2 regions of the Lactococcus sp. AK05 genome follow, and region 2 is predicted to be linked to the other one. Evidence: riboswitches for the same ligand, from Rfam matches in the RefSeq annotation. Region 2 holds a riboswitch; the other holds the start of a gene.
What was found. Region 2 has a riboswitch for magnesium ahead of mgtA (magnesium-translocating P-type ATPase). Riboswitches for the same ligand answer to the same signal wherever they lie in the genome.
Positions count from the first base shown of each region.

Region 1: another riboswitch for magnesium. It lies ahead of AB6B24_RS02330 (FtsW/RodA/SpoVE family cell cycle protein); the one in region 2 lies ahead of mgtA (magnesium-translocating P-type ATPase).

Region 1 covers NZ_JBFTEI010000001.1:470,630-486,239, forward strand. The annotation lists gene AB6B24_RS02290 (HdeD family acid-resistance protein) at 1-471, shown strand, start outside; gene pnuC (nicotinamide riboside transporter PnuC) at 669-1,400, shown strand; gene AB6B24_RS02300 (hypothetical protein) at 1,515-1,670, opposite strand; gene AB6B24_RS02305 (universal stress protein) at 1,928-2,353, shown strand; gene AB6B24_RS02310 (HU family DNA-binding protein) at 2,475-2,822, shown strand; gene AB6B24_RS02315 (TetR/AcrR family transcriptional regulator) at 2,892-3,425, opposite strand; gene AB6B24_RS02320 (YhgE/Pip domain-containing protein) at 3,589-5,988, shown strand; gene AB6B24_RS02325 (metal-sulfur cluster assembly factor) at 6,175-6,507, shown strand; M-box (ykoK) riboswitch at 6,815-6,976, shown strand; gene AB6B24_RS02330 (FtsW/RodA/SpoVE family cell cycle protein) at 7,357-8,556, shown strand; gene AB6B24_RS02335 (LCP family protein) at 8,587-9,885, shown strand; gene rpsN (30S ribosomal protein S14) at 9,983-10,252, shown strand; gene liaF (cell wall-active antibiotics response protein LiaF) at 10,419-11,048, shown strand; gene AB6B24_RS02350 (sensor histidine kinase) at 11,045-12,043, shown strand; gene AB6B24_RS02355 (response regulator transcription factor) at 12,071-12,700, shown strand; gene AB6B24_RS02360 (Cof-type HAD-IIB family hydrolase) at 12,771-13,577, shown strand; gene AB6B24_RS02365 (peptidylprolyl isomerase) at 13,680-14,270, shown strand; gene AB6B24_RS02370 (CvfD/Ygs/GSP13 family RNA-binding post-transcriptional regulator) at 14,272-14,703, shown strand; gene AB6B24_RS02375 (TVP38/TMEM64 family protein) at 14,700-15,305, shown strand; gene AB6B24_RS02380 (FtsW/RodA/SpoVE family cell cycle protein) at 15,527-15,610, shown strand, end outside.
Region 2 covers NZ_JBFTEI010000001.1:847,690-863,299, forward strand. The annotation lists gene AB6B24_RS04050 (hexosyltransferase) at 1-32, opposite strand, end outside; gene AB6B24_RS04055 (alpha-amylase) at 270-1,745, shown strand; gene AB6B24_RS04060 (lactate oxidase) at 1,807-2,907, opposite strand; gene AB6B24_RS04065 (3-deoxy-7-phosphoheptulonate synthase) at 3,192-4,214, opposite strand; gene metF (methylenetetrahydrofolate reductase [NAD(P)H]) at 4,578-5,429, opposite strand; gene metE (5-methyltetrahydropteroyltriglutamate--homocysteine S-methyltransferase) at 5,419-7,692, opposite strand; gene AB6B24_RS04080 (metal-dependent transcriptional regulator) at 7,847-8,500, opposite strand; gene mgtA (magnesium-translocating P-type ATPase) at 8,593-11,325, opposite strand; M-box (ykoK) riboswitch at 11,583-11,743, opposite strand; gene dltD (D-alanyl-lipoteichoic acid biosynthesis protein DltD) at 11,806-13,092, opposite strand; gene dltC (D-alanine--poly(phosphoribitol) ligase subunit DltC) at 13,082-13,321, opposite strand; gene dltB (D-alanyl-lipoteichoic acid biosynthesis protein DltB) at 13,365-14,588, opposite strand; gene dltA (D-alanine--poly(phosphoribitol) ligase subunit DltA) at 14,588-15,610, opposite strand, start outside.

The DNA.
Region 1 (15,610 bases), 380 kb from region 2:
GGTTTATTGATATTATTCTTACCTACAAAAACAGCAGCTATTGTCGCAGCTCTTGTAGGGGTAGCACTCGTAATTATGGGTGTCATTTATATTGGAGCAAATCTAGTCAAAAGAAGTGAAGAAAAAGGGAATTTCTGGAGAATTTCTCATCTCTTGCTAGGATTTATCTACTTATTTGCAGGAATTTTTGTCTTTTCAGATTTGAATGCAGCCGCAGAATCACTTTTTGTCCTTATCGGTATTTTTGTGGGGATTAGTTGGATTGTAGATGGAATTGTAACTCTTACAGTTTTGACTAATTTCAATAGTAAATTCTGGGGGATTTTCTTAAGTGTAATTAGTATCATTGCTGGTTTTACTTTAGTATTTTCTCCACTTTGGGGAGGGGTAACTTTGTGGTTACTTCTTGGAATCGAATTTTTAATTGTTGGGTTCATCAAAATGATTCACTATTACAGATGGGATAAATAGAAACGAAAAGGCCGATGAATATCGGCTTTTTTTATTTATGCAACTTTATTGGAGATAAATAAAATTTTTATGGAACAAAATTGATAATGATTGGTCTCAAAAAAATCTAAAGAATATATTTGGAAGCGTCTGACAATTTTTTATTCGTGATATAATTTTTAGTGGACGTTTTTGACGTTCTTAGATTGGGGATGAGAATGAAAAATTATCTCAAATGGCTCAAAGATGAGCTAAAATCAATTAATACAGCCGGAAGCATCATGCTTTCGTTTATCATAGGAGTACAGTTGGCTTTCTTTTTAACGTCAACAATTACGGTCTTATCAATTATCATTTTGATTGCGACCTTAATGGGGTCGGCATGTACAGTTTACATGATGATTGGAAAACCAATTAATGGTCTTTTGGGGCTGATTAGTGCTTTTGGTTATATCTATATTAACTGGACTGCTGGTCACTATGCCTCTGTTTTAGATCAAATTGTTTTTGTTTTGCTGATTGACTTGCCATTGATTTTCACTTGGAAAACTTGGGGACATCGAATTGAAAATGGGGTCAAATTCATGAAGACAAAAGGATGGATTTTGACAATCATCAGTATGTTGGTTCTTTGGTGGCCAATTACAGTCATTTATACAAAACTTGGAGACACCAATCCTTTATGGGATGCTATTACTTTAATTATTGGAGCTGCGGCTTCAATCTTGGTTGTTAGAGGTTATGGGGATAGTTACTCACTTTGGCTCTTATCTGATGTGGTCATGATTATTTTATGGGCAACAGCACTGATGGATGGCTATTCTGCAAGTTCTTTAGCAATGCTTCTAACAATTACTTTCTATTTGGTTACTTCTTTATATGGAAAATTCTTTTCTATTTGGAAGAATGACAAGAAGGCAAGTGGAGAAGTAGTAACTGAGAGAAACTAAAAAGGGTGTTGCTCATTGAGCAGCTTTTTTTATTTAAAGTATAACAAAAGCACCTACTCTCAAAATTAAAGTAGATGCCTTTATCGATTGGGATACTCGCCCATTTTTTTCTCCTTAAACTAATTGTTCTAAGTTTTGTACAGCTTCTTCAATAGTATCTCCAGCACCATAAATATTTGAATCATTTACAAGTGATGCTCGAAAGATATTATGAGAAGTATCTAGAGTTACTGTATATTGGAAAAATTTGTTTTTGTTAGTGAATGTCATAGTACATTCTCCTTTCTTTATTTATTATACGAAAGGGAACCAAATTGGTTCATAACGAAATTCCAACTAAATTGTAGCATAAAGAAATCAGAATATCAAAAAAAGTGATTTAATATTTTAATAAAACTATATTTTTACTTCTAAGTAAAATTGGAAAAGAAGTCTTAAAAATAAAAGTTTCTTCTGAAAATATAGTGAGTGTTTAGTTGGACTTCTTAAATATTTTATCATAGAATATAGTAAAGGAGGCGTTTACAATGAGAGATGAATACAAGAAAATTTTAGTTGCAGTTGATGGCTCTGACCAATCGAAAGAAGCAATTCATGAAGCAGTCGCCATTGCAAAAAGAAATAAAACTTCATTATTTGTTTTACATGTTAAAGATGAAACAAGACTTCGGGGAACTCCTTATGCCTTGGCAATTAATTTGGATGATTTAGAAACAGAGTCTAAAGAAATTATTGCTGAAGTTGAGGCTCTGATTAATGATGAAGTTGAGTTTGAAGTCCATGCCTTTACAGGAAATCCAAAGAAAGAAATCATTAATTTTGCAAAGCAATTTGAATTGGATTTGATTGTAGTCGGTTCAAATGGTAAGGGATTATTAGACAGGATGCTAGTAGGTTCGACGACAAGTTATGTTGTTAACCATGCGCCTTGCAATGTTATGGTTGTAAAATAACCAAAAAATCTTGGCGTAAGCTAGGATTTTATATGAAGATTTATATGATGACAAAAGAATTCACTAGAGTTAGTGAAGAAAAGGATGATAGGGGAATGTAGAAAATAGGAGGAGTTAGTTAATGGCGTCAAAACAGGAGTTAATTGATTATGTAGCAGACCGTACAGAACTTTCAAAAGTGAATGCAGCAAAGGCAATCAATGCCTTTGTCGAGGCAATCACTTACTATATTTCTGAAGGGACTCCCGTACATATTTCAAATTTTGGAACTTTTGAGGTTCGTAAACGTGCAGCCAGAGTCAGTCATGATGTTCATTCAAGAGAAAAAATTTTAGTAGGTGAACAAAATATTCCGGTATTTAGAGCTGGAAAAGCTTTAAAATTGGCTACGAAACAAGAACTATCTGATGAAGATATGGTGATTGAAACATTAAGCAATATGATTTTGGAAGTTCAGCATCATGATTAACACCTGTTAATGGCTATTATTTTCCAAATAGAATGATAAAAAAACGATTCTTCTAAAAGAACCGTTTTTTTAATTTATGAGCTCAACTAATAGATTAGCAATTTGAGTGGGCGTTTCCTTTTGTTTTCGACGAATCCATGATTGAGTAGTTCCAAAAATAGCATTAGCATAGTAGGTTGTCGCATAAATTTCCCCTAATTTTCCTAATTTAAGATGTTTAGATTGAGGAAAAAAGGAACTTTGAATAAGTTCTTTGAGTTTTTGCAACATAAACTGGTGGATTTCTTTGCTACCATTTTCCGAAAGAAGAGCGGCATAGATTTGATTTCCTTTTAGAAATTCAAAAGTTTCAAGCATCGTTGCATGAATATTTCCGTTATTTTTTTCAAAGACATATTGAATAGTCTCAAAAAGTCGACGCTGATAGGCTTCAATCATGTCATATTTATCTTGATAATGAGTATAAAAACTACTACGACTAACTTTAGCTAATTTCACAAGTTCAGTCGTTGAAATTTGGTCAAAAGATTTCTCGCCTAAAAGTTGAATCATGGCATCTCGTAATTGAAGTTTTGTACGATCTTTTCTGCTGTCATTAGACATTATAGGGGGACCTCCGTCCTTTTTAGAATGTAAGTGCTTTATTTAGACAAATTTAAAGATGTGTCCAAAACTGAATAGATAATAATTGTCAAATTTTCTAAAAAGTTTATAATACGTATTGTAACAGTTTTTGGACGTGTTGTCCATAAAGAAAGGGGAAAAGATGTTAAAAAAAGAATGGCAAGCCATTTTAAAGCACAAATTTTTTATTATTGTTATTATCGCTTTGGCACTTGTACCAGCAATTTATAACTATATTTTCTTAGGTTCTATGTGGGACCCTTATGGTAAACTTAATGACTTACCGGTAGCAGTTGTAAATTTAGACAAGACGTCTGAATTGAATGGTAAAAAATTTAAACTTGGTGATGATGTCATTGCTGAAATGAAAAAATCAAAGGATTTAGATTATCATTTTGTTTCAGAGGATAAAGCTTCTAAAGGGATAAAAAAAGGTGATTATTACATGGTTATCACTTTTCCAGAAAACTTTTCAGAAAATGCAACGACTTTAATGAATAAGAAACCAAAAACGGTCCAGTTAGATTATCAAACAACACGTGGCCATAACTATATTTCATCAAAGATGAGCGAAAGTGCGATGAATCAGCTGAAATCAGAGGTTTCTAAAAACATCACAGAGACTTACACCAAAGAAATTTTTGCTAAGCTTGGTGATATGAAGTCAGGAATGAAAGAAGCTTCTGACGGTTCAAATAAATTGGCTGATGGAACTTCTTCAGCATTGAATGGTTCAAAAGAATTAAGTAGTAATTTGAATACTTTATCTTCATCAAGTTTAACTTTTACTGACGGCGCAAATAGTTTGAATTCAGGCTTAAATAAATATGTATCAGGAGTGAATCAGGCTGCCAATGGGGGACAACAACTTTCTTCTGGTGCTGACCAATTTGTCAGTGGAACGCAACAATTAGCAGCAGGTACACAAACGCTGGCTGATAAATCAAAAGAGCTGTCAGCAGGAATTTCACAAATTTCTCAAGGGTCAGAAGCGGTGATTCAATTGCAATCGGGTGTACAACAACTATCCGAAGGCTTAAGTCAAATGGCTCAAAAAACAACTTTATCCGAAACTCAACAGCAAAAAATTAGTGCTGTACAAAATGGTCTGACTGAATTAAATCAGGAGTTACAAAATAATACGATTGACCCAAATTTGGCTGCAAATATCCAAAAAAACTTGAAAGGTCTTGGAGCTACGGTCACAAATATAGCTAATGATCAAGTGGTAGCCTCTAAGGCAGCAGTTGAAAGTACTGAGACTTTTAAAACTTTAAGCGAAAGTCAGAAAACAGATATAAGAAATGCATTAGATAATTCTGTTGGTGCTGGAGCAGTTCAAAACGATTTACTATCATTAAATAAGAATATTAAAGGAGTCCAAGACAGTCTTACAAGTCTACTACCAATGTTTGGAAAAATTGCTGATCTTAAAACATTAGTTCCAGGCGCAAGTCAAATGATTGCTGACCTTTCAGGTGGTCTGAACGAAGTAAACACTAATGTAAACACAAAATTTATTCCTGGTACCAATCAGTTAAATGCTGGTTTGACGAATTTTAATGACCAGTTAACTTCTGGAAGTCAAAAATTAACTTCTGGTTTTGCCCAATATGCTGACGGAGTTAATCAAGCAAACGCTGGCGCTCAACAATTAGCAAGTAAATCAAAAGACTTACAAAACGGGACAATGCAATTAGTTTCTGGATTGTCACAATTACAAGCGAATGGTTCAACTTTAACTTCGGGTTCAAATCAATTGGCAGGGGGCGCTCAACAAATTTCCTCTGGTTCACAACAATTGGCAAATGGAGGTTCAAGTTTAACAAGTGGTTTGGAAACGCTAAATACGGGGGCCAATAACTTGTCAACAGCGTTAACCAAAGCAGATGATACTCTCTCAGCAACTAATAATTCTAATGAAAATGCTAAAAAAGTAGCTGCACCGTTGAAACTTAAACATACTGACCATGACAATGTACCAGAAAATGGTGCAGGAATGACACCATACATGATTAATGTCGCTCTCTTTATTGGTGCCCTTGCAACAAATGTTGTGATTGGAATTGGTTTCTCAGGTGAAAAATGGAAATCTGGTCGCGAATTTATGTTGGCAAAAATTGGTACAAATGGATTGGTAGCACTTTTACAAGGAATCATCGTCTGGGGAGCAGTTGCTCTTCTTGGATTGAGACCAAATCATTTGTGGGAAATGTTGTTGTCAGTACTTTTAATCAGCTTCGCTTATATGGCAATCAATACTTTCTTCTTAACGGCTCTAGGTAAGATTGGTGAATTCCTTATGATTGTAGTCTTAGTCCTACAACTGGCGACGAGTGCAGGAACTTACCCCTTACAACTTGCGCCTAAAATATATCAAGTCATCAGTCCTTGGTTACCAATGACTTATGGTTTAAAAATGTTACGCGAAACCATTGGTTTGAATGGAGCAATTTTACCAGAAGCAATTCTATTTGTGGTTATTATCGCTCTCTTTACTTTCATGTTAAGTTTCTTCAAGAAATTCTCACGTTTTGCATAAAATAAATTACTGACAGAAAAAATTTATTCATAAATTTTTTCTGTCAGTAATTTTTTATCTAGAAATTTTAAAATAAATTTGGTAAAATAAAGCTGTAAAAAGAATTTGACAATTTGGATTTGTCCTAGAAAGCACATTCGTTCAACTTTTAAAGTTTTGCTTTTTATGACAGCCTAAGGAGATAAAATGGCAGATAAATACACAGAAGAGCAAGTGAATGAAATCAAGGACAAAATTCTCTCTGCCCTTGAAAACGTCATTGACCCAGAGCTTGGGATTGATATTATCAACCTCGGATTAGTTTATGAAATTAGCTTTGAAGATAACGGATTTACAGAAATTAAAATGACATTGACAACAATGGGTTGCCCTTTGGCGGACCTTTTGACTGAACAAATTCATGATGCTTTGAAAGAAGTGCCAGAAGTTGGTGAAATCAAGGTGAACTTGGTTTGGTATCCAGCATGGACAGTTGATAAAATGAGTCGTTATGCCCGTATTGCTTTGGGAATTCGATAAATATAATAAAAAACTCCTTAGTCAGCATTGACTAAGGAGTTTTTTTATTTATTAACGAAATTCATTATTCAATTATAAGCTTTTTGTCTGTATATTTTAATCTTTGGTATTTTATTTTAAAAAATAATATTTTGTTATTAGTTCTAATTTCTAAAAACTTAGTCATAACAAGAGGTTTAAACCAATAAAAAAACATTTAATTTAGGTAATGCATTTGTTATTTGACTAAAAGTATAGGTCGTGTTATAATTTTTTTGCTTAGGAAATATTTTGAAAATTTAATTTAAGCAATTTTGGTTAGAGATTTTCTAACCATCGGTAGGTGAGGCTACCACAGGGATACGGGTTGCTGCCGCAGAGTCGTGGAGACACGATGAGAGGGCCAACAGTTCACGTCGAAAAAAGAAGGCGTGAAATAGTGCAACAACATCGCCCTGCGGAGCTAAAGCTTGAACGATACTGGGTACTTTAGTTCACTTGATAGTGTATCTTTTTGAAATCATACCTTGTCTACGTTCAACCGACGTAGGCAATTTTTTTATAAAAAAGGAGGTGGTGAAAATGGAAGCACAGAATAACAGTGGCTCAGACCCTGGGAGCTATAGGAAGAAAGATAGCATAAAAGTGGACAAGCATTTTTATCACTTCAATCTAATCTAGTTCTCTGAGTTGGAGCTGTACAATCAAAATCTACTATAAATCAGAAATTGAGGTACAAGCCGATGACAAAAATATTAATTCATACAACAATAAAAAATAAAAAAATAAGGAAGAAAAAGTTATTCATTGATTTGCAACTAGAAATACTCTTGTCGTTCATTTGGAAAATTAACGAAGGGGGATTCATTTATGGATAAAAAAATTACAAAAAATAGTTTTTTAGATTTATCTATTTTGATTCCTTATTTGATTCTTTCAGCTGTTGGCTTACTCATGGTGTTTTCAGCAACTGTCCCCTATCAAATTAACCGAGGACTATCTCCTTATCGATTGGCAATTTCTCAAGGAGTCTTTATAATTATAAGTTTTGTGGCTTTAATTATTATTTATCGAGTAAAATTAAGAATTATAAAAAATGAAAAGATTTTAAAAATAATTTTTCTAATTATTATCTTGCTGATGATTTATTCAAGGGTGGGTCCTAATACATCAGCGAATGGAGCGCATGGATGGATTCCCTTACCAGGGATTGGAACTATTCAGCCGGTTGAATTTGCAAAACTTTTTACAGTTTGGTTTCTTGCTTCTATCTTTTCTAACAGACAAGAAGAGATTGAGAAAAATGATATTCAAGCAATTTTTAAGGGTAACAATCTCATAAAAAAAGTTGTAGGGGGATGGCGATTTCCGATTATCTTACTAATGATAGTGGAACTCAGTATGCCTAATTTAGGAAATACAGCAATTATTGGGCTCTTAGCCTTGATAATGATTGGTGCAAGTGGAATTTCTTGGCGATGGTTTTCAGGTTATGGGAAGATGTTGCTTACGATTAGTCTTAGTTTTTTGCCCTTTCTTTTTATCAGTGGAGGCGATTTGATTCCAGGATCTTATATTAATGCTCGATTTAAAGCATTCGTTAATCCTTTTACTGACTTGGCTTCTTCGGGTCATCAACTTGCTAATTCATATTATGCGATTGTAGATGGTGGCTGGTTTGGAAGAGGACTGGGGAATTCGATTGAAAAACAAGGATTTTTGCCTGAAGCTCATACAGATTTTATATTTTCAGTAATAGTAGAAGAATTGGGAATCATTGGTGGAATTATAATCCTAGCTGTCATTTTTTTCATGATTACCCGAATGCTTTTGGTGGGGATGCGGGCAAAAGATCCATTTAATTCAATGATTTCAATTGGTTGTTCATCTTTTTTGTTGATACAAGTTTTTGTCAATTTAGGCGGAGCAATTGGTTTGGTTCCAGAAACAGGTGTCACCTTTCCCTTTTTATCACAAGGTGGATCATCATTTTTAATTTCAACTTTGGCAGTAGGACTGGTTTTGAATAGCTCGGCTGACGAAAAATTAAAGAGTTTAAGTAAGTTATAATTTTTAATAAAAGAAAGAAGTATTCTTGATATGAAAAGAAAAGAAATTAGACAAAAGAAAATAATAAAAAGGTCTAAAAAAGTATATTTTGTTCGTTTTATGTCCCTTTTTGTTATTTTAGTCGTGGCAGTTAGTGCGGTTATCTATGTTCAAGCAGAGAAAACATTAACGAAAACTCATGTAAATACAAAAATAAAAAGTTCTAGTATATCTGCAAAAAAACCACTAACTATCTTGCTCATGGGAGTGGATACTGGTGATAATAGTCGGGGGGGTGCAGATTCATGGAATGGAAATTCAGATTCTCAAATTATTTTAACATTGAATCCTCGGACAAAAACGACCACTATTATTTCAGTAGAACGAGATACGATGACGAATATTGAAGATGCATCTGGAAAAATTCAATCTACTCAAAAAATGAATGCTGCTTATCCTTTAGGATTTAATAATGGTGGGTTATCATCTGCTGTCACTTATGCCATGAAAACGATTGGTAATCAAGTAGGGCTTAATCTTAATAATTTTATGATTGTTAATATGGACGGTTTAGTAAATCTTGTGAATGACGTTGGAGGAGTAGAAGTTGTCAATGATACTAATGGCTCAGATGTCTATCAAGGGACTGATTCAGGTAAAATAACTTTGCCTGGTTCAGATAAAATTGTAGATAGTGGAGCGATTTATATCTCAAATACAGAACCTGAATATAAAGCTTATGTTCCTTATCTTTCAGGAAATCCTAAGCAGCTCATCAACGGAGAACAAGCCTTAGTTTTTGCTCGAGATAGAGATACGTTAGCCAATGGGAATTATGGACGTGCCGCTCATCAACGAGAAGTTATGACTGAATTAATGAACAAAATGCTTAGTCTTAATAGTGTTTTTAAATATCAATCATTTTTAAATGATATTTCATCAGATTTTAAAACGAACATTTCGATAAATCTTGCTAATTTGACCGCACTTATGGCTTACAAAGATTGTCTTAACAAGGTAGTTTCTGTTCAATATCAAGGGGTAAGTCAAATGGTGGATGGTGGAAGTTATGAATTCATACCAGAAAATGTGGATTTGGCTATTCAAAATATAATAAGACAAGCAAATGATGAGTCTGTCACTGATAAGCTTGATCAAAGTGTCATTACTTATGAAAACTATTTTGGAAGTCAAATTGACCAATATTATATGCCTTCTGCGACGGTAACTATCAAAGGTGAAAAAAGTGAAACTTATGGAGTGGATACTAAAGGGAGTCTAGTAAAAATAAATAAGGAGAATGCCCAAGACTATGTTTCAAGTCAAGGAGGAGCTTTAGTCGCTAATTAAAATAGAGATAATAAAATAATGTTAACCAGTTGACATTGTTTTATTTATGGGATATACTTAACTGGTTAACTAAATTAATAAATGAAAGGATAATATTTTGGCGAAGAAATCAAAAATTGCTAAATTTAAAAAGCAACAAAAATTAGTTGCTCAATATCAAGAGCTTAGACAGGAACTTAAGAAAGAAAAAAATTATGAAGCTCTCCGAAAACTTCCTAAAGATTCTCAACCCAATCGAATGAAAATGCGAGATCGAATTGACGGAAGACCCAGAGCCTACATGCGAAAATTTGGTATGTCACGAGTTAATTTTAGAAAATTGGCGCATGAAGGTAAGATTCCAGGGGTTAAGAAGTCAAGCTGGTAGAAATCTTTTTGAAAAATCTTATGGGATATGATAAAAATATTTTTTATCAAGTAATTTAAAGAATACTTCATCTTAATGAATGGAGTATTTTTTCTCTATTTTGCTTAAGTAAAATTTAAGTCTTAAGTCCGAGAAAAAGTAAGCTTTTTTTTGGTACAATAGATTTATGAATAAAAAATTGAAAGCAATCTTTATTATAGAAATTTTTATTGTATTAGGATTGATTTTTCATGTGATTAGTACACCACGTATGTGGGTAGTTCTAGCTTTAGCTATTCTCTTTACTATCTTAGCGACTCGTTCGCGTGCGCGTGTATTACGTATCATCAGTTTCATTTTTTGGGCAATATCGGTAATGATTCTCTTCACAGTTGGATGGTTCTGGTTAGCAATTATCTTCCCTACGATTGCTTGCATCGTTTTTTGGAAAAATAATCCACGAGAAGGAGGAGTAAGAAATTTTTCTTACGAAGATATTTCTCAAGATGAATCTGAGTCAATCATGAATGAAAATCAAAATGATATCATTGATCTTGATGATGTTACTTTTAAACCTTCTGGAAATAGTCTTTCTATTAAAAAAATGACAGGTAATACAAAAATTATTGTTCCTGAGGACGTAGGAGTTTCGCTTGATTTAACAACAAATGCTGGGCTTGTAAAGATTTTCAATGAGGCAGCACAAATTAATGCGGGAAATGTTCGTTATTTTAGTGAAAATTTAGATCAGGCGGAAAAACGAATTAAAATCAATATCCGTGTTGATTCAGGAAATATTGAGGTGATTCGAGGATGAAAAAATCACTTTTCACAACCTTTTTAGCAGTTTTTAGTATCATCCTTATTATGTATCTTCTTCTATTTATAATGATGAATAGTGGGCAACCTTTAGGGGGACTAAATACCGCTAATATTATTAGGGAACTTCGAGATAATTTCTATGGTTTATGGATATTTATATCAGTTGCAGGATTACTTGCGCTGATTTTTACCCTTTTTAATCATATTGAAAATATGGCTATTCAACAAAAATTTCAAGATGATATAAAACTTTTAGAAGAAAATCAACAACCTGAATCTCCTGAATTACAAGTTGTTCATGATAAAATTATGAATATGTCAGCTGAACTCCAAGAATTATCTAAGCAAAAATCTGCTGATAAAGCTGAAATTATTGAATTAGAGCGTAAAAGAATTTCACGAGAACTTCATGATTCTGTCAGTCAAGAACTTTTTGCAGCGACAATGATTTTATCTTCTGTTGCTGGTTCGACACAAAATTTGACTAAAGAACAAATTGAAACACAAACACAATTGGTTTTAAAAGTGCTCCATTCTGCACAAAATGAAATGCGAGCGCTCTTACTACATCTTAGACCAGTAGAGCTAGATGGCAAGAGTCTAGCAGAAGGGTTGTCAGCACTGACAGACGAGCTCCAAGCGAAAATATCAGCAAATATTACGGTTAAATTGGCTGATATTGAAGCAACGAGTAATGTTGAGGACAATTTATTTCGAATGGCTCAAGAGATTTTATCGAATACTTTGCGTCATTCGCAAGCCGAGCACATTGAAGTTTCTTTAAGAGAATCACTTGGAAACATTTTCTTGAAAATTGCTGATGATGGAGTTGGTTTTGATGTTTCTACTAGTGATAAGACGGCCAGTTACGGTTTAGCCAATATCAAAGAACGTGCTTTATTAATTGGTGGAGATGCCAAAGTAATCTCGGCACCAGGTGCGGGGACAACTGTTGAAATCATTATCCCTAAAGCGAAGCCGAGCCTTTAAAAATGATGCGTATTTAGAAAGAACAAAATGGAAAAAATTAAACTTTTAATTGTTGATGACCACCAGATGGTGCGACTAGGTTTATCAAGTTTCATGAATATTCAACCCGATATCGAAGTGGTTGGTGAAGCTGCCGATGGCGAGTCAGGCTTTTTAAAAACTGAAATGCTTGACCCTGATGTTATTCTCATGGATTTAGTGATGGATCGACTTGATGGAATTGGAGCAACGCAAAAGATTTTAGCTAAAAATCCAGAACGAAAAATTTTAATTCTAACGAGTTTTATTGATGACGAAAAAGTTTTTCCAGCTTTAGCTGCTGGAGCTAAAGGTTATATTCTTAAAACATCACAAGCCGCTGATATCGCATCTGCGATCAGAAAAGTTGCCAATGGAGAAGATGTCCTTTCCGATGCTGTCAAGGAAAAGATTGCTCAACAAAAACATCGAAAACATGAATTATATGATGATTTATCAAAAAGAGAATTAGAAGTATTAAAAGTACTTGCGACGGGACTTTCTAATCAAGAAATTGCTGACGAACTTTTTATCAGTTTAAAAACAGTCAAAACTCATGTTTCTAATATTTTTAATAAGCTTGAAGTGTCAGACCGAACTCAAGCAACAATTTATGCCATTCAACATCACTTAGTTTAAACCTGAGGAAAAACAAGTTAGAAATATGATATAATTTAGTTTGTACAAATAAAATTAAAGTGAAAAATAGATGGAAAAAATATTAGAAAAAGCCCAAAAAATAAAAATCATTTTTTTTGATATTGATGATACTTTGAGGGTCAAAGATTCAGCTTTCATGCCTGAATCAATTACTGAAGTCTTTCATAAACTTCGTGAAAAAGGGATTATGACAGGAATTGCAACGGGAAGAAATCTTTTCGGAGTTGTTCCAGAAGTTAGGGCATTAAAACCAGATTTCTATGTAGCAATCAATGGTGCCTATGTTGAAAATGCACAAACAGGAGAAGTATTATATAAAAATACTTTTTCTAAGGAGTTGGTTGAAGAAATCATTAGCTGGTTAGAAGCTGAGAAAAGCGGATATACCTTCGTTGGGTCCGACAGTTTACGGATTTCCAAGTGGGATAAAGTTGCTAGCGATGCAATTGGTCCAGTTTATTCGGAATTGGAAGAAAATCCCAATTATTATAAAACAAATGAAATTTATCAAATGTTGACAATTTCTGACCATGATGACCAATTAGAATTACCAGAAACTTTATCCGATAAAATTCGTTTGGTTCGTTGGCATCCAAACAGTTCAGATATTGTTCCAATGGAAGGTTCTAAAGCAATCGGCTGTCAAAAAGTTTTACAAGAACTTGGTCTGAAAGCTGAAAACATGATGAATTTTGGTGATGAACTTAATGACCGTGAACTCTTTGATTTTGCCGGTCTGTCAGTAGCTATGAAGGTTTCACATCCTGAAATTTTAGAAAAAGCAGATTACATTACTGATTCTGTTGAAAATGATGGAATTCTAAAAGCCTTACAAGCCTTAAAAATTATTGATTAAAGCTATCAGTAAAAACTGTCAGTAAAAATTACTGACAGAAATTTATTAATTTATAAAAAGAAAGGAAGGTATTTTTAGAAATAAAAATACTAACTAAAAAATATGACTTACCCACAACTTGAACTTGAAAACTACAAAGGTACTACAGCAATTATCAATACAAATCATGGAAAAATGACTGTAAAATTATTTGATAGCCTTGCTCCAAAAACCGTAAAAAACTTTATTGAACTTAGCAAAGAGGGTTATTATGATGGAGTAATTTTCCACCGTATCATCAAAGATTTCATGGTTCAAGGAGGAGACCCAACAGGAACTGGGATGGGAGGTTCTTCAATCTACGGAGAAAAATTTGAAGATGAGTTCTCAATGGACCTCTTTAATCTTCGGGGAGCTTTGTCAATGGCCAATGCTGGACCTAATACAAACGGAAGTCAATTTTTCATTGTTCAAAATAAAAACTTGCCTTATCCTAAAGATTCACTTATCCAAGGAGGGTGGCCTGAAGAAGTAGCTGAAACATATACTGGCGGTGGAACTCCTCACCTTGATGGCCGTCACACTGTCTTTGGTCAATTGGTTGATGAAGAAAGCTATAAAGTTCTTGATGAAATTGCCGCTGTTCGTGTAGGTGCGCAAGATAAACCAGTCGATGATGTCGTTATTGAATCAGTTGAGATTATCGAGCCATAATATGGAAAAGAAAAGTCCTAAAATCGGTGATATTGTTGAGGTTGAAATTATTGGAATGCAAGATTATGGTGCATTTGTAAAATTTTACCTGGATAATTCATCAAATAAAGAAAAAATTGAACAAAAAGGATTGATTCATATTTCTGAAATTCAATCTGGTTATGTCAAAAGTATTCATGATATTGCTAAAATTGGCCAAAAAGTGATGGCACAAATTATTGATATTGATGAATATAATGGCAAAATTAGCCTGTCAATTCGCAGTCTGGAAAAAAATCCGCAAGTTCACCATATTTACCGAAAAAAACATTTTACTGATTCTCGGGATAAAATTGGCTTTAAAACCCTTGCTAATTATTTGCCAGATTGGATTGAAGAAAATGAAGCCTACCTTAAAGCCAAAAAAAATGCCCAAAGTGAGGATTTTCTTTGAATGATAACGTATTAAGATATATCAAACGAGTTTTTAATTTAATTACTATTCTTGGCTTTGTTACGACAATTGTTGGTGGCATTTATTTATGGCGCCTTGGTGCATTTCAAAATCAAGCAGTCTTACAACAATTGATTGTGGCACATCGTTTTTTAGGACCATTAATCTTCCTTTGTATGCAAATTTTGCAAGTCATTGTTCCAATCATACCAGGTGGGATTACAATGGCAGCAGGGGTCATGATTTTTGGACCAGTTTGGGGTTTTATTTATAATTACTTTGGAATTGTTGCGGGCTCTTTTTTACTTTTTCACTTTGGTAAAAAATATGGTTCTTCATTAGCCAAAACTTTTGTCAAAGAAAAAACATATAATAAATACATGGCTTGGTTGGATAAGGGGCAAAAACGCTTTAATATTGTTTTCGCGCTCCTCATTTTATCTCCTATTGCCCCAGATGATGCACTTGTTTTAATAGCAAGTCAAACAAAAATGAGTTGGAAATTCTTCACTTGGAGTATCTTATTATGTAAACCATTGCCAATTCTCCTCTATTCTTATCTTTTGATTTTTGGAGGAGACCTTCTTGGGCACATTTTATAAAATGCTGAAAGTGCTTTCGGTGTTTTTTTATTGGAATTTTTGAGAAAGAATGCCCAAATCATCCAAAAAAATTGTATAATAGAATGGATTTATGATTTTAAACAGAAGTCACCTCAATAATAAAATTGTTTTTGTAAATTTGAAGCAAAAGTTAGAACTAAGTGATAGCAAATTGCCCCAAATGAATTGCCGAAACAAGATTAAACTGACTGGAGCTAGTTTTGAAAAACAAGAAAGCAAATAGATTTACATTTGATTCACGAATTGATTATGGGCTAATTTTACCAGCCTTTATGTTAATATTG
Region 2 (15,610 bases):
AAGAGTATTTTGCTGTAAGAAATTTCTTTCATGTTCTAACTCCTTTCAATTCAGTATAAATTCATTGTATGATTAAATTTCAGAATATTCAAAAATATCGTCTTACAAAAAATACATTCACCAATGATGATAGTATTATATTTTTGAATATTCTAATTAATTCTAGATCATTCTGCTGTCCTTCAGATTCCTTTTTGTGTATACTAATTATTAATAGCGCTAGTTTTTAGAAAAGAATTGTATCAATTTGAAAAAGGAGAAATGATTTTATGAAAACAATCCTTCAAGCTTTTGAATGGTATTTACCCTCAGATTCTCAGCACTGGAATAATATAAAAGAGAATATTCCTGACTTAGGAAAGTTAGGATTTTCAGGATTGTGGTTACCTCCAGCTTCCAAGGCAGCTTCTGGAGTTGAAGATGTTGGTTATGGGACCTATGATTTATTCGACTTAGGGGAATTTGATCAAAAAGGGACAATTCCTACAAAATATGGGACTAAAGATGAATATCTTGATTTAATTAATACACTACATCACAACAATATTGAAGTGTATGCCGATATCGTTTTTAATCACATGATGGGTGCTGATGAAACAGAAACTATTGAAGCTGATATTAAAGCAGAAGATAACCATCTTCATAACATCGAAAATAATAAAACTGTTGAAGTTTGGACCAAATTTACATTTCCAGGAAGACAAGGAAAATACGACAATTATATATGGACCTGGCACAACTTTACGGGAATTGATTATGATGAAAGGAAAAATCAAGAAGAAATTCTTGAATTTGAAGGACATGAATGGGATGAGAATGTAGATTCAGAGAATAGTAATTTTGATTATTTAATGGGGGCTGATCTTGATTTTAGTGTTTCCGAAACAGTAGAACAACTTGAAAAATGGGGACATTGGTTTTCAGAAATGACAAAAATTGATGGTTTTCGATTAGATGCAATTAAACATATTGATTTCAAATATTTTGATAAATGGCTTGAACAGAGAGCGAAGCAATTGGATAAAAAACTTTTTATTGTTGGCGAGTACTGGTCTGATGATCTTGGCAAATTAGAGTATTATCTAGAACAATCCGGTGATAAAATACAATTATTTGATGTACCACTACACTTTAATCTGAAAGAGGCCTCTTCAACCAATGGAGAATTTGATATGCGTACTCTTTTTGATCACACACTCACTGCCAGCCAACCAGAACTCTCGGTCACTTTTGTTGATAACCATGATACTCAAGAAGGACAGGCTCTTCAATCTTGGATTCCAGCTTGGTTTAAAGAGCACGCTTATAGCTTAATTTTACTTCGCAAAAAAGGAACTCCTACTGTCTTTTGGGGAGATTTATATGGAATACCCTCACATAATGTTAATCCTGTAGGTGATAACTTAAGAACTATGATAGCCTTGCGTAAAGACTCTGAGTTTTTAAGGGAGAATGATTATTTTGATCATCCTGATGTTATTGGATGGACAAATATTTTAAAAATAGATAATAAGGAATATGGACTATCATGTATTTTAACTAATAAAAATGGTGGCTCAAAATATATGATAATTGATAAGGCGTATGCAGGTAAAGTTTATATAGATTTATTTGGAAGACATGAAATACCTATTACGCTGGATCAAAATGGTGGAGCTGAATTTTATGTCAATGATGGAAGTGTTTCGGTTTGGGTAGATAAGGAAATTGTTTCAAAAATTGATCAAATGAACTTTCAAAACTAACTATTTTATCAAATAGGATAAAAAAAGTACCTCTAATAAGGTACTTTTTTTATTTAAACTATTAGTCAATCAATGAGGTATGTTTGATTTCTTCAATATTTTTTGTTCCAGCAAGTTGCATAGTAATACTTAACTCTTTGTTTAAGTGTTCAAAAACAGATTGAACGCCTTTGGCTCCCCCTAAATTCAAACCATAAAGAACTGGACGACCTACCGCAATGACATCTGCTCCTTGTGCTAAAGCTTTGAAGACATGTTCCCCACGTCTAACTCCACTATCAAAAACAATAGGGACTCGATGATTAACACTTTTGGCGATGAGGGGTAGGACATCAATTGAAGCAGGTCCTCCATCTAATTGTCGTCCCCCATGATTTGAAACCCAGATACCGTCTGCCCCAGCGTTAATGGCATCATCTGCATCAATAGGAGATTGAACCCCCTTAACAATTACAGGAAGATTAGTTATTTTTTTAATTTTTTGAATATCTTCTAAAACAAGACCTTGTTTTGCTGCTGCATAAATTTCGCTGATTCCCTTGCCCGTTCCATCACTTTCTGAAAAAGCAGCTAGATTTGGCATTGGTAAAGGAAATTGGAAATGATTGACAATGTCTTCTTCTCTATAGCCACCTAATGTTGAATCAGCGGTTAAAATAATCGCCTTAACTCCAGCTGATACAGCTTTTTTCAAAAGAAATTCATTAAATTTATCATCTTTACTCATATATAATTGGAAAAATTGCGGTGCATCTGGTGCTGCTTTTGCGGCGTCTTCCACTGATGTACTTCCGTAAGTACTAATTGAAAAGATTGAGCCAACTTCAGCCATCGCTTTAGCAGTTGCAACTTCTCCTTCTTCATGAGCAAGGCCTTGGGCGGCAACTGGCGCTTGGATAATTGGTGTTTTTAGTTTTATACCAAAGAGTGAAGTACTTAAATCTGCAGAATCAATTCCTCTCAATACTCGAGGCATAATTTGTTTTTTGTTAAATGCTGATGTATTTTCATTCAGTGTCCACTCATCTTCAGAGCCACCACGAATATAGCCAAAGGCACCTTTATTTCCCGCAGCCTCCATACTTTGTTTCACTTTACCTTCAAGTGATTTAACATTTACAATTTCTAACGCTTTGTTTTCAGTACTAGTTTTATAAGTCATCTTAGTTCTCCTATTTTTGTAAAGTTTACATCTGTAGATGATAAATATATTATACATCTTATTTTTAAAAAATACACAAATGAAAGATTTATTTTTTTATAAACTAAAACTTATATAAAAAGATAAATTAAAAAAGTAGCAAAACTACTCTTTTATATTATTATTTTAAAAGGTGGTACGATAAGGTTTGGTTCTTTACTTTTGATAGAAAAATTTATTTTCTATTTGAACAGAATATGAAAATATTCTATTAAGTTTCTCACTCTTCCCTTCTCATTTTACAATCACGAATTATAAATTTCATTAATAAGTTCTTCTGTTTTATCCCAACCCAAACATGGGTCAGTGATTGATTTTCCAAATACTTCTGGTTTGTCTTGACGACCGTCTTCAAGATATGATTCAATCATAAATCCTCTGACATATTTATGAATTTGTTCATCCCAATTACGATTGACTAATGTTTGACGAACAATTCTTATTTGTTCCATATACTTCTTCCCAGAGTTATCATGATTAGTATCAATGACAATAAATGGATTTTGTAAGCCCATTTTTTCGTATATTTCGATACTTTCAAGAAGATTATCTGTATAGTAATTTGGATGGTTTTTACCATTTTCATCTTGTCCACCACGAAGGATGGCATGAGCTAATGGATTTCCTGATGTTTCTACTTCAGCATTCCCAAATAGAAAATCTTGAGATTGTTGGGCTGCATACATTCCATTAAACATAACTTTTAAATTCCCTGATGTCGGGTTTTTCATTCCTGTTGGGGCATCTATTCCTGAGGCAACAAAGCGATGTTGTTGATTTTCAACTGAGCGAGCGCCAACTGCATAGTAACTTACTAAGTCATCAACTAATGGTAGATTTTCTGGGTATAGCATCTCATCTGCTGTAGTCAGACCAGTTTCAGTAATTACTTTATAGTGAAGGTCACGAACCATTTTTATCCCATTGATAAGGTCTGTATGTCCATCTGCATCAGGTTCATGAATGAGACCTTTATAGCCATCTCCGTTTGTCCGCGGTTTTGCAGTATAAACACGCATTACAATAAAAATTTTATCTTCTACTTCTTTTTGAAGTTTTGACAATCTGTGAGCATATTCTAGAACTGCAGCTTCATTATCTGATGAGCAGGGGCCAATGACTAAGAGAATTCTATCGTCTTCACCCTTAATTATCGCTTCAAGTTCCTTATCACGTTTTTCTTTCTTTTCTCGTTGCTCATCATTTAAATGATTTAGCTCTTTTACATCTTTAATGTTAATTTTGTTACTGAGTTCTTTAAAAGTCATCTTTTACCTTTTTTCTATAGTTTTTTAGTAAAAATACTTAATAATATTTTACTTGCAATAAATTTTTTCTATTTTACTTTTTATGTGCCTCCTTTATAATAAAAAAAGACGTCCCAGGGGACGTCTTCTTTATCCCCTAGATGATTAACGAACATCAAAGAGGACCCACATTTTATTAGCCAAAAACTAATGTGGATCATTCATAAAGAAAAAATAAAATTTTTTAAAGTTGTTAATCATTTTGGAACCTCGATATTTAATATTATTAGTTAGTATAATTAAAATTTTTTGATTTGTCAATTATTTATCTATTTTTTCTTAATTTTATTTCAAAATTTCTTTTTACATAAACTTTATTATGTATCAAACGGTAAATAAAGAAGAAATTGAAGCATGGATGGAGTGTGCCGTATTTGCATTATTCATCGTATAGAGGTGAATTCCAGCAACATCCTCTGTTACTAAATCAACGATTTGATCGATGGCGTAAGCAATTCCAGCATCCCTTAAAGCGATAGGATTATGTTCATATTTTTCGAGTATTCTAATAAATTTTGCTGGTAATGGCGTATTACAATTTTTTAATAGACGAAGAATTTGATTTCGATTGATTACTGGCATTATTCCGGCGAATATCGGAGTATTTATCTCAGCAATTGCGCATCGTTCTTGAAAATCATAAAAACTATCATTATCAAAAAATAGTTGCGTGATTAATCTGTCACAACCAGCATCTACTTTTTCTTTAAGATAATGAAAATCACTCACTCGATTTACTGATTCGGGATGAATATCGGGGTAGCATGCACCTAAAACTTCAAAACTATCATCATAATCTTTGATAAATTTAACCAAATCACTTGCAAATTTAAAATCATCTTTCATCGGTTCAACGCTGATATCACCTCTTAAAGCAAGAATTTTTTTGATTTGTTTATCTTTTAACCGTTCCAAAATTTCGATCACTTGAGCTTTATCTAAATAAGCGGCAGGTAAATGAGCAACCGCTGGAATATCTAGTGTATTGTTTACATAATCAGCAAACTTTATAGTTGTATCTCCAATATTATCATAATTATTGTTACTACAAGTTACACTGATAAAATCTGGCGAGAGAGTTCTTAGGCTATCCAAGGTCTTTACCAAGTTGGTACTTCCAATTTGAGTTGTAGGTGGAAAAACTTCAAAAGAAAGAATTTTGGAATTACTTGTCATATTCAACCTTTCCCTTTCTTAACACCCTAGTTGCCTCAACTAAGTGTCTTAAACTAGGAATGGTTTCGGCATTACCGCGTGTTTTAAGACCGCAATCAGGATTTACCCAAACTTGTTCAATTGGTAATTTGTCCAATATTTTTTCTAATTGATTTTGTATTTCTTTTACGCTAGGTATTCTTGGAGAATGAATATCATAGACTCCAGGTCCAACCAAAGTTTGAAAATGGTGAGCTTTCAATGCATCGATAATTGATAGCTCACTTCTACTTGCTTCAAAAGAAATTACATCAGCATCCATTGCGTCAATGGATGGAATAATATCTTCAAATTCAGAATAACACATATGCGTATGAATTTGCGTTTCCGGTTTTACTTTAGAGTGAACTAAACGAAAGGCAGGAATTGCCCAATCTAGATATTCTTTATACCAATCACTTTTGCGCAGAGGTAACTTTTCTCTCAATGCTGCCTCATCAATTTGAATAATCTTAATGCCAGCTTTTTCTAAGTCAAGAACTTCTTCTTGAACAGCTAATGCCAATTGTAAAGTACTTGCTTTTAACGAAATATCTTCCCGCGGAAAAGACCAATTTAGAATCGTTACAGGTCCTGTCAGCATTCCTTTTACTGGTTTAGATGTTTGAGATTGAGCATAGGCTGACCAACGGACGGTCATAGCTTCCGGTCTAGTGACATCAGCCCACACGATTGGAGGTTTGACACAACGTGTCCCATAAGATTGAACCCATGCTTTTTGAGTAAAAACATAACCTTCTAACTTTTCTCCAAAATACTCTACCATGTCATTTCGTTCAAATTCACCATGAACTAAAACGTCTAATCCAATATCTTCTTGGAGTTTAAGACATTCTTTTATTTTTTCTTCTAAGAATGTGTCATAATCTGCTTGGCTTAATTCTCCTCGCTTATTTTGTAGCCGAACTTTTCTCACCTCTGCCGTTTGAGGAAATGAACCGATGGTTGTGGTTGGTAAAAGCGGTAAATTAAGCGATTGAGATTGACTTACTCGTCTTTCAACTAGTGAAGGTTCTCTAGTGAAGTCTTTTTCTGTTAATTTATCAAGTTTTTGCTTAAGTTTAGAATTTTCACGAACTCTTTCATTTTCAAAAAGTTCGACATTCTTCTTCAAAAAAGAAGTGTTTTTATTAAAATAAATATCGGAAATTTCATCAATTTCATTTAATTTTTCTGTGGCAAATGAAAAGTGTTTAAGGATTTCTTTTGATAATTTAGTTTCGTTTTTAACTGTTACTGGAACGTGTTGTAAAGAGCAGCTTGTATTAATTACGATATCTGATACTTCATCTAAAGCGGTTAGTAGCTCAAGTGTCTTTTGATAATTATTACGCCAAATATTTTTTCCATTTACTAATCCTGCAAAAAGTATTTTCTCTTTGGGAAAACCGTATTTTTGAATAAGAGCTAACGAATCTCTTCCTTCTATAAAATCAAGACCAATACCATCAAAATCAAGCTTTACTATTTCTTTATAGCTATCACGAACATCTCCAAAATATGTTTGAAGAAGTATCTTAAGGTTGTTTTTACTCTTAAGTAGTTCTTCATAAATAGTCACAAATAAATTTTTTTCTTCTTCAGTTTGGTCTAAAACAAGTGCTGGTTCTTCAATCTGTAACCATTCTACTCCTAGTTGATTAAGTTCTTTTAGTAGAGTTTGAAAAGCTACAATAACATCAGATAATACTGTATCTTTCGTGGCTCCTGACTTGTAATCTGCTAAAACTAAAAATGTATATGGGCCAATAATTGTTGGTCTGGTTTCAAAGCCAGCTGATTTTGCTTCCTTATATTCATTTAATAATTTTGAAAAATTTGCTTTAATAATTGTATCTTTATTAATTTCTGGAACTAAATAATGATAGTTTGTATTAAACCATTTTTTCATTGGTCTTGCTTTTACGTCATTTTGTTCATCTTGGAAACCACGCGCTAATGCAAATAAGGTATCTAGTTCACTTAATTCTAAATTTTTATAAGACTCTGGAATTGCACCAAGAGCAATTGATAAATCTAAGGTTTGGTCATAGAAAGAAAAGTCATTGGAAATAGGTGAGTCAATTCCAGCTTCTTTTTGGCTTTTCCAATTTTCCAACCGAATTTCTTTGGCTACTGTTTGTAATTCTTCTTCTGTAATTTCTTTACGAAAATATTTTTCAAGAGCAAATTTTAATTCACGGTTTGAACCGATACGTGGGAAAGCAATAATTGATTTTTTCATAGTCATAGTCTCCAATTTTTAATAGGTCTATCTTATCAAATTTAATAAAACTTTAATAATACATTTTTAATATGATGACCTATAGTTTAAAACTATAGGTTAATCAGAAAATAATAAAAAGCCCCAGTAAACTCCTTGGACTTTTTGTATTTCATTATCTTCTTTGCATTAAGTGGATTTTATCATGTAAAAATGGCGGAATAACAATTGAACTTTCTCTATCTTCTTTAATAATTATTGATTTATCTTCTAATATATCGATTACTTTAATAAGATGTGGAAGTGAAATTTCTAATTTTTTGAAAAAGTTTTTTCCTTCTTCATCTATCAAAGTAACATGGTAGGTCTGCTCAACTTGTGCCTCATCAAGCGTTAGTTCCACTTCATTTTTCAGCCAAAATGATTCTGTAGGAATTTCTGATCCGTGAGGGTCAGTTGCTGGATAGCCCATTAAGACATATAGAGATTCTATCAATCTAGGCGATGAAGCATGTTCTAAATTTTCAGCTTCATCATGGACTTCCTCCATTGTGTACCCAACCTTTTCAAAAAGAAAAGTTTCCCAAACTCGATGACTTTTTAAAATAAATCGTGCTTCGTACTTTCCTAATTCTGTGAGTGATACCCCATAATAAGGTTTATGGATAACAAGTTCTTTTTTTGCTAATCGTTTAATCATTTCAGTGGCGCTTGGTGATGATACTGATAATTTTTGAGCAATGGCATTAATACTAACAGATCCATTACTTTCATTTTTTAGGCTATAAATAGCCTTTAGATAGTCTTGTTCATTTTTTGATGTTTTCATTTTTTACCTTACTTTTCTTGATTTAATTATAGCATAGACTATATCAAAGTAAAATAAAAGTGGGATAAATTATCACCACTTTTATTTTTTATTTAAAGTAATTCACCATATTTTGCAACAAATATTTTTTTAAATATGGTGACAAGCATCATATACATCACTACTGTTAAAATTAGCCATGGGAAAAAGTTAATTGGTAAAGCCATTAAACCAATTGAATGTCCAAAGCTTGTGAATGGAATAATTGTAAGTCCAATGATTCCCATGAAAGTTAAGATTGTTAGTGGAGCCGAAGCACGACTTTGTAAAAATGGAATTTTAGGAGTACGAATCATATGGATAACCAAGGTTTGAGTCCACATTGATTCAACAAACCAGCCAGTATGGAAGAGCGCGATAAATCCAATATATGCTGCACTTCCAGGAACAAGAGAGCTAAATGGTCCAAATGTTGCTGGACAAATCACAAAGAACATTAGGAGATAAGTTGTAATATCGAATACGGAACTTGTTGGGCCAATCCACAACATGAATTTACTTACAGAACTTGCATCCCATTTTCTTGGAACAACCAAATATTCTTCATCGACATTATCCCAAGGAATAGCGGTACAAGAGAAATCATAAATTAAATTAAGTAAGAGAATATGAATAGATAGCATTGGGATAAATGGTAAAAATGCACTAGCGATTAGAACCGAGAACATATTACCAAAGTTAGAACTTGCTGTCATTTTTATATACTTAATCATGTTAGCATATGTTTTTCTTCCTTCAATAATTCCTTTTTCAAGGACCATTAAATCTTTTTCTAACAAAATAACATCAGCTGACTCTTTGGCAATATCTACTGCACTATCTACTGAAATTCCAACGTCAGATGATTTCATTGCTGCTGCGTCATTAATACCATCTCCCATATAGCCGACACTATTGCCTGAATCTCTAAGTGTTGTTACTATTCTGGCTTTTTGTTGAGGTGATAACTTAGCAAAAACAGAAGCTTCCTTGGCAACCCTTGCCAATTCATTATCATCTAATTGGTCGATATCAGAACCTAAAATAGTTTTATCAACTGGAAGCCCTACTTGTTTGCAAACTGAACGAGTAACTTTATCGTTATCACCAGTCAAGATTTTAACTGATACTCCATATTTATTGAGTGCTTTGATTGCTTTTGCTGTAGATTCTTTGGGTGGATCAAGAAAGGCAAGATAACCCATTAACACCATTTCAGATTCATCTTGAACCGAGAATGTATCTACTGGTGAAGGATTTGTTTTTTGAGCGACTAAAATCACGCGCATTCCTTCTTCGTTAAGTTCATCAACTTTTTTCAGAATGTATGCTCTGAGTTCAGGAGTTAAATGAACAACATTTCCCTTATCTTCGACTAAAGTACAGATGTCTAACATTTCTTCAGCTGCACCTTTAGTAATCATTTGCGTTTTTGAAGTCGCTCCATTAGTATTGCTTTTTACTACGACACTCATCCGCCGTCTTTCAAAATCAAAAGGAATTTCATCAACTTTTGTATATTTACTACTTAGACCACCCAGTTCAGGATTTTTATCTTGCTTGGCTTCGGCTCCTTCGATAATTGCCAAATCCATTAAATTCTTTAAACCAGTTTGGTAGTAACTATTCAAAAATCCATGTCTTAATACTCGAATATTTTCTTGCCCATGAATATCTAAATGGCGCATTAATACTACTTTATCTTGTGTTAATGTTCCAGTTTTATCAGTGCAGAGAATATTCATTGAACCTAGATTTTGAATAGAATTTAGGTTCTTGATAATTGTTTTTTCTTTTGACATTGTGACTGCACCTTTTGCTAGGCAAGTTGTCACAATCATTGGTAACATTTCTGGTGTTAAACCAACAGCAACTGCTAAAGCAAATAGTGCGGCTTCCATCCAATCACCTTTAGTGAAACCATTGATCAATAAGACAAATGGAACCATAACTAACATAAAGCGAATGAGGACCCATGAAACTGAGTTAACGCCTTTTTCAAAAGTTGTTTGAGTTGAGTCTTCGGTTACACTTTTTGCCATTTCACCAAAAATGGTCGCATCACCAGTAGCAATTACAATTCCATAAGCACTACCAGAAATGACATTTGAACCCATGAAGGCTAGGTTTACTGATTCTGTGATTGAATCATCTTTTTCATCAGTAGCTAAATCTAGTTTTTCTACTGGTTCGCTTTCACCAGTTAAAGAGGCTTGGCTGATAAATAAGTCTTTTGCTTGAATAATCCTAAGGTCAGCTGGAACCATGTCTCCAGCTGATAGATGGATAATATCGCCTACGAGAACCTCTTCAATAGGAATCTCTTGACTTCCTGATTCTAATCTATGAACGTTTGTCGTCGTCGTAATCATTTTTAAAAGATTCTCAGCGGCATTTCCACTTCTAGTCTCTTGAACGAAACGCAGAATTCCTGAGATTAAAACCATTGTAGTAATGATAATGAGTCCTTGTGGATTTTTCTCACCAGGAGCTGCTAAGATAATATCCGTAAAAGCTGAAACTAATGCTAAGACAAACAATATAATGGTAAAAGGATTGATGAATGCTTGATAAAGCCGTTTGATGAGTGAAGTTTTTTTACCACGCGTAATCGTATTATCTCCATATTGTTCACGAGAGATTTCTACTTGTTCTTCACTTAATCCTTTATTTGATGTTTTAAATTTTTGAAATAGCTCTTCTTTTGTAGAAGTTTTTGCAAATTCTAATCTTGCTTTTATTTCGTTGTTATCTACAAATGTTGTGGCTCTTTTTGTGTTTTCGAGTGTTTTTCTAAGTTTTTTCATTGGTCTGTACCTCATATTCTATAATATTTTTGCGTGTACAGTCCCAAACGTTAGGCACTTTAAAGAAGGTGATAAAAACGGAAAATTGCTCTTATCACGTTAATTATCTGCGGCCTATCAGGCTCGGGACTATTAATACTCTGGGATTCCATTTCCGTTTTCACCTCCTTTTTAAATATAAAAAAACCTTGCCTACAAAACTTAAACGTAGGCAAGGGAATAATTCCAAAAAAGATACCACTACTATAGAGTGAATCAGTTACAAGCTATCGTTCAAGCTTTAGCTCCGCAGGGCAATGTTGTTGCACTATTTCACGCCTTGTTTGTCGACGTGAACTGTTGGCCCTCTCATCGTGTCTCCACGACTCTGCGGCAGCAACCCGTATCCCTGCGGTAGCCTCACCTACCGACGGCTATGCTTATGGCATAACCAAAATAATTATAACTGTTCTTTCTATTTTTGTCAATCTTTTTTATTATTTAATTTATAATAGACTCTGTTGCACCATTCATCGCCCAATCTTTTGATAAAAATAACGAATTATCAATATGATAGTTGACCTTACTTGGTGTCTTCATGAATTTTTCAATCGCTTTGTCTGTGGCTAACCAACCTTTAGTACCAAAATGAATAGTATCCCCAGAGGCATAAGGCGTGTTATACATATCTGTTAAATCAGCAATTTGATAAAAGCCTTGGCTACGCAATTGCGTTTTAATTTTAGAGCTGAAATTTTCGAGTGTTGCTTTTGATACTCCAGTGTAAGATGACCATGAGCCATTTACTGGTTGAATAACAAATAAAACATCATTATTATTTTTGGCAAACACATTTAAGAGCTGTTGGAAATCCTGATATTCTGGACTTTCTAAATAGGAAACATGTTTTTTGAAATTTTCTAGATGTTTGTATTTAGATTTTATTTTCTTGTCCCAAACTTGATTATTTATTTGGAAAGGATTGTTATTTGAACTATCTTTTCCTTGGTCAACTGCCAATTTTTCTAAGTTTTCAGAGGTTGGATCTTTGGGTAATTCTTTAGCAAACTTATTGATTTTTGGTGTAAGTCCAAGAGGTTGCGCAGTGAATTGTGAAATGCTTGAGAAGAGTAAATCTTCTTTTCGCCAAAATTGAAGATTGGTCGCCACAGTCATTTTTTGTAGAGTAGTCAATGGTTTTTTATCTGCTAAACGTTCAAGAGAATTATAAATCGTCTCTTCAGATTTAAGCGATCTAAATCTTAATAAATGTTTTGCAAGTTGAGTTGTGGTATCTGCTTTAGGGTCTGCTTCTTTTAACCAACCGTAAATTTCACCTTTGGATACAAAGTTTTTCAATTCACTTTCAACAATTCCTTGTTTTGAAAACCATTGTGGACTAATGACAAAAACAATTTTACGATTTTTTAACTCATTTTCCACAGAATTCATGTAGAAAAAGTGGCTTAAAGTAGTTGTTCCTGGTTGTCCTACTAAAAATGGTGTGAAACCGGAACTGTATTTTTTGAAATAGGCACTTGGGTGAAAAGAATCCACATGTTCCAATTCTGATGAACCAAGAACTGGTAAAAACTCAGGGTCTGAATAGGCTTGTTTTTTAATTGAATAGCCTGTAAAGCTTGGAGTATTTAGTGGTGATTGAGCAAATTTAACAAGTTGGTCTTTCGAATATTTCATACCAACATTTATTGGAAGAAATATCAGTAAGCCAACAAGGGCTAAAGCTGCAATTAATGGGCCAATGGCTCTAAAAATTTTAATTTTCATCCTTTTTTTCCTGAACGCGTGCTGCTATTTTATTTGCTGTATTCCAATCTTCACGGTCCATTTCTGAGGGTGGAAGACTGATATCAAAAGCACCTTCTAGTTCAACAATGAGCATGATAGCTCTCATTGAATCAAGAATTCCTTCTTCAAATAAATCCATGTCTAAGTCTTCACGGAATTCGTCTGTGCCTGATACGGTTTCGATAATATCAAAAATTTGTTCTTTCATTTTTGTTTCTCCTAATGTTTTTTTATGATATGCCTAACGACTTTTAGAAGTTAGGAAGTGGGAAATGTGGATCTATGCAGTGCATAATGATGTGATTTGGTATTCCTGAGAAAATAAGGAAACTGATAAATACTAGATTAAATGTAATGAAAATACTTATAGCATTTGTCCATTTATTATCTGGAATTTTCCAGTTTTTACGTTTCTTCAGACGTTTCCATGCGTCATACCCAATCATTAACATGGCGTGGTAGAAACCATAAAGGATGTAATACCAAGTTAAACCATGCCAGAATCCCATGAGTAACATATTTGCGAGGTAACCAATATTTGAGATGGTTACCATATTTTTAGACCATTTTTTAACCATGAATGTTTTCACTAATCTCATGAATACAAAGTCACGGAACCAAAAGCTCAAGGTCATGTGCCATCTTTGCCAAAAGTCATGAATATTTTTAGCTAAGAAGGGTTTGTTAAAGTTGTGTGGGAGGTCATATCCCATTAAATTACTGACACCAATAGCGAAGAGTGAGTAGCCAGCAAAGTCAAAGAATAGATAGAGTCCGTAAGCATACATTGATGATGAAACATTCAAAAAGCTTGGGTGTATCGTTGCAGAGATTGCAATGCCATGTAGCCAATATTGGTCAATCAAGTATCCAATGATGAATTTATAAAGGAAACCTTGGAAAATTCTAAAGACTCCTTTATTTAATAAATCAAGGTATTTCTCAGTGACAACTGGTGCTTTTAGTTCTTTAACAAAACGTCGGAAGCGGTCAATTGGTCCTGATGAAATCGTTGGATAGAAATAGAGGAAATATAGAAATTCTTTAAGAGGAACGGCTTTAATAAGTCCGTCTCGTATTTCCATAATCATGGCTACTGTCTTAAAACTGATGTAAGAGATTCCTAAGAATCCAAGAATTGAACCTGGTCCAGGTCCTGGATTGAACAGAGGATGCACTTTGACAATCACTAATGGCAAAATAGAGAGCAGAATGATGAGGTAGAAAACAAAACTCTGATTCTTGTTTTGTTTTACTCGATACCACTCATAGAATTTTACAATGATAGTCTGGAAGACTCCGAAGCCGATTAATGCCCAAATTGTCACTGTTCCCGAAAATGTCAGCCAAAGAAAAGCGATGGTCAATAGGACTTGATACCACATGAGTTTTTTGCCCAGAAGCTGGGCAATAACGATAGGAATTAAAGCAAGTCCTAAAATCACGAAGTAAAAGGGTGTTGAATAGGGTTGCACTAGTTGTCACCTCGCTCTTTTTGGGCGAGTGCCTTGCGGTCAACTTTACCATTTTGATTCAATGGGAACTTTTTAAGATAAACAAACTTAGTTGGCATCATGTAATCCATAATTGTTTTTGAAAGTTCAGCTTTGAGTTCTTTTGTGAAGGCGCGTTCTGCTGCACGGTCTTCAAATGTTTTTTCTGTTTCTAAATAAGCGATTAATGCGGTGACTTTATGCTGGTCATTCGTTTTCGGTAAGACTACTGCTTTTTCAATCTCTTTTAAGTTCTGAATATTGGCTTCAATATCTTGAAGTTCAATACGGAATCCGTTAAATTTAACTTGAAAATCAATTCGTCCTTGGTAACGAAGCATTCCGTCAGCGGAAATTGAACCGGCATCTCCTGTATGATAAGCGGGTTTTCCGTCGACTGTGAAAAAGGCTTGCTCAGTTTTTTCTGGATTTTCAAAGTAACCTTTGGCTACCGAATCACCAACAATGATGATTTCCTTATCCATAATTTTTAATTCAACACCTGGTTTGGCAAAACCAATTGGGACACGGTCATTTTCTGTCAGTAATTCTTTCGTGATTTTTACTGACGAAATGGCTCCTGTTGCTTCTGTTGGACCATAGGTATTGTATATATTTGCTGACGGAAAAGCTGTCAGTAATTTTTCTGCTGTTTTCTTTGTTAATTCTTCACCGCAGAAAATAAATTGAACTAATTGAGGGTGTTCTTTCTCAGTGAACGAAGGGTCCAATAAGCAAATATCAACAAATGATGGTGTTGAAATCCAAGTATTAATGACCGTTTTGTTCAAACGCTCAAAAAGTAATTTGAAGTTGGTTGTTTCGTCACGTGAGAGTGAAATTAATGTTCCGCCAGTTGTAAGACTTGGATACAAGCTGAAAATTGATAAATCAAAGCTGTAAAGGGCTTGTGACAAGATTTGATTATTTTCAATTTTCATAAAATCATTGTTCATCCAATTGGTGAAAGTCACAAGATTATCATGACTGACTTCAACACCTTT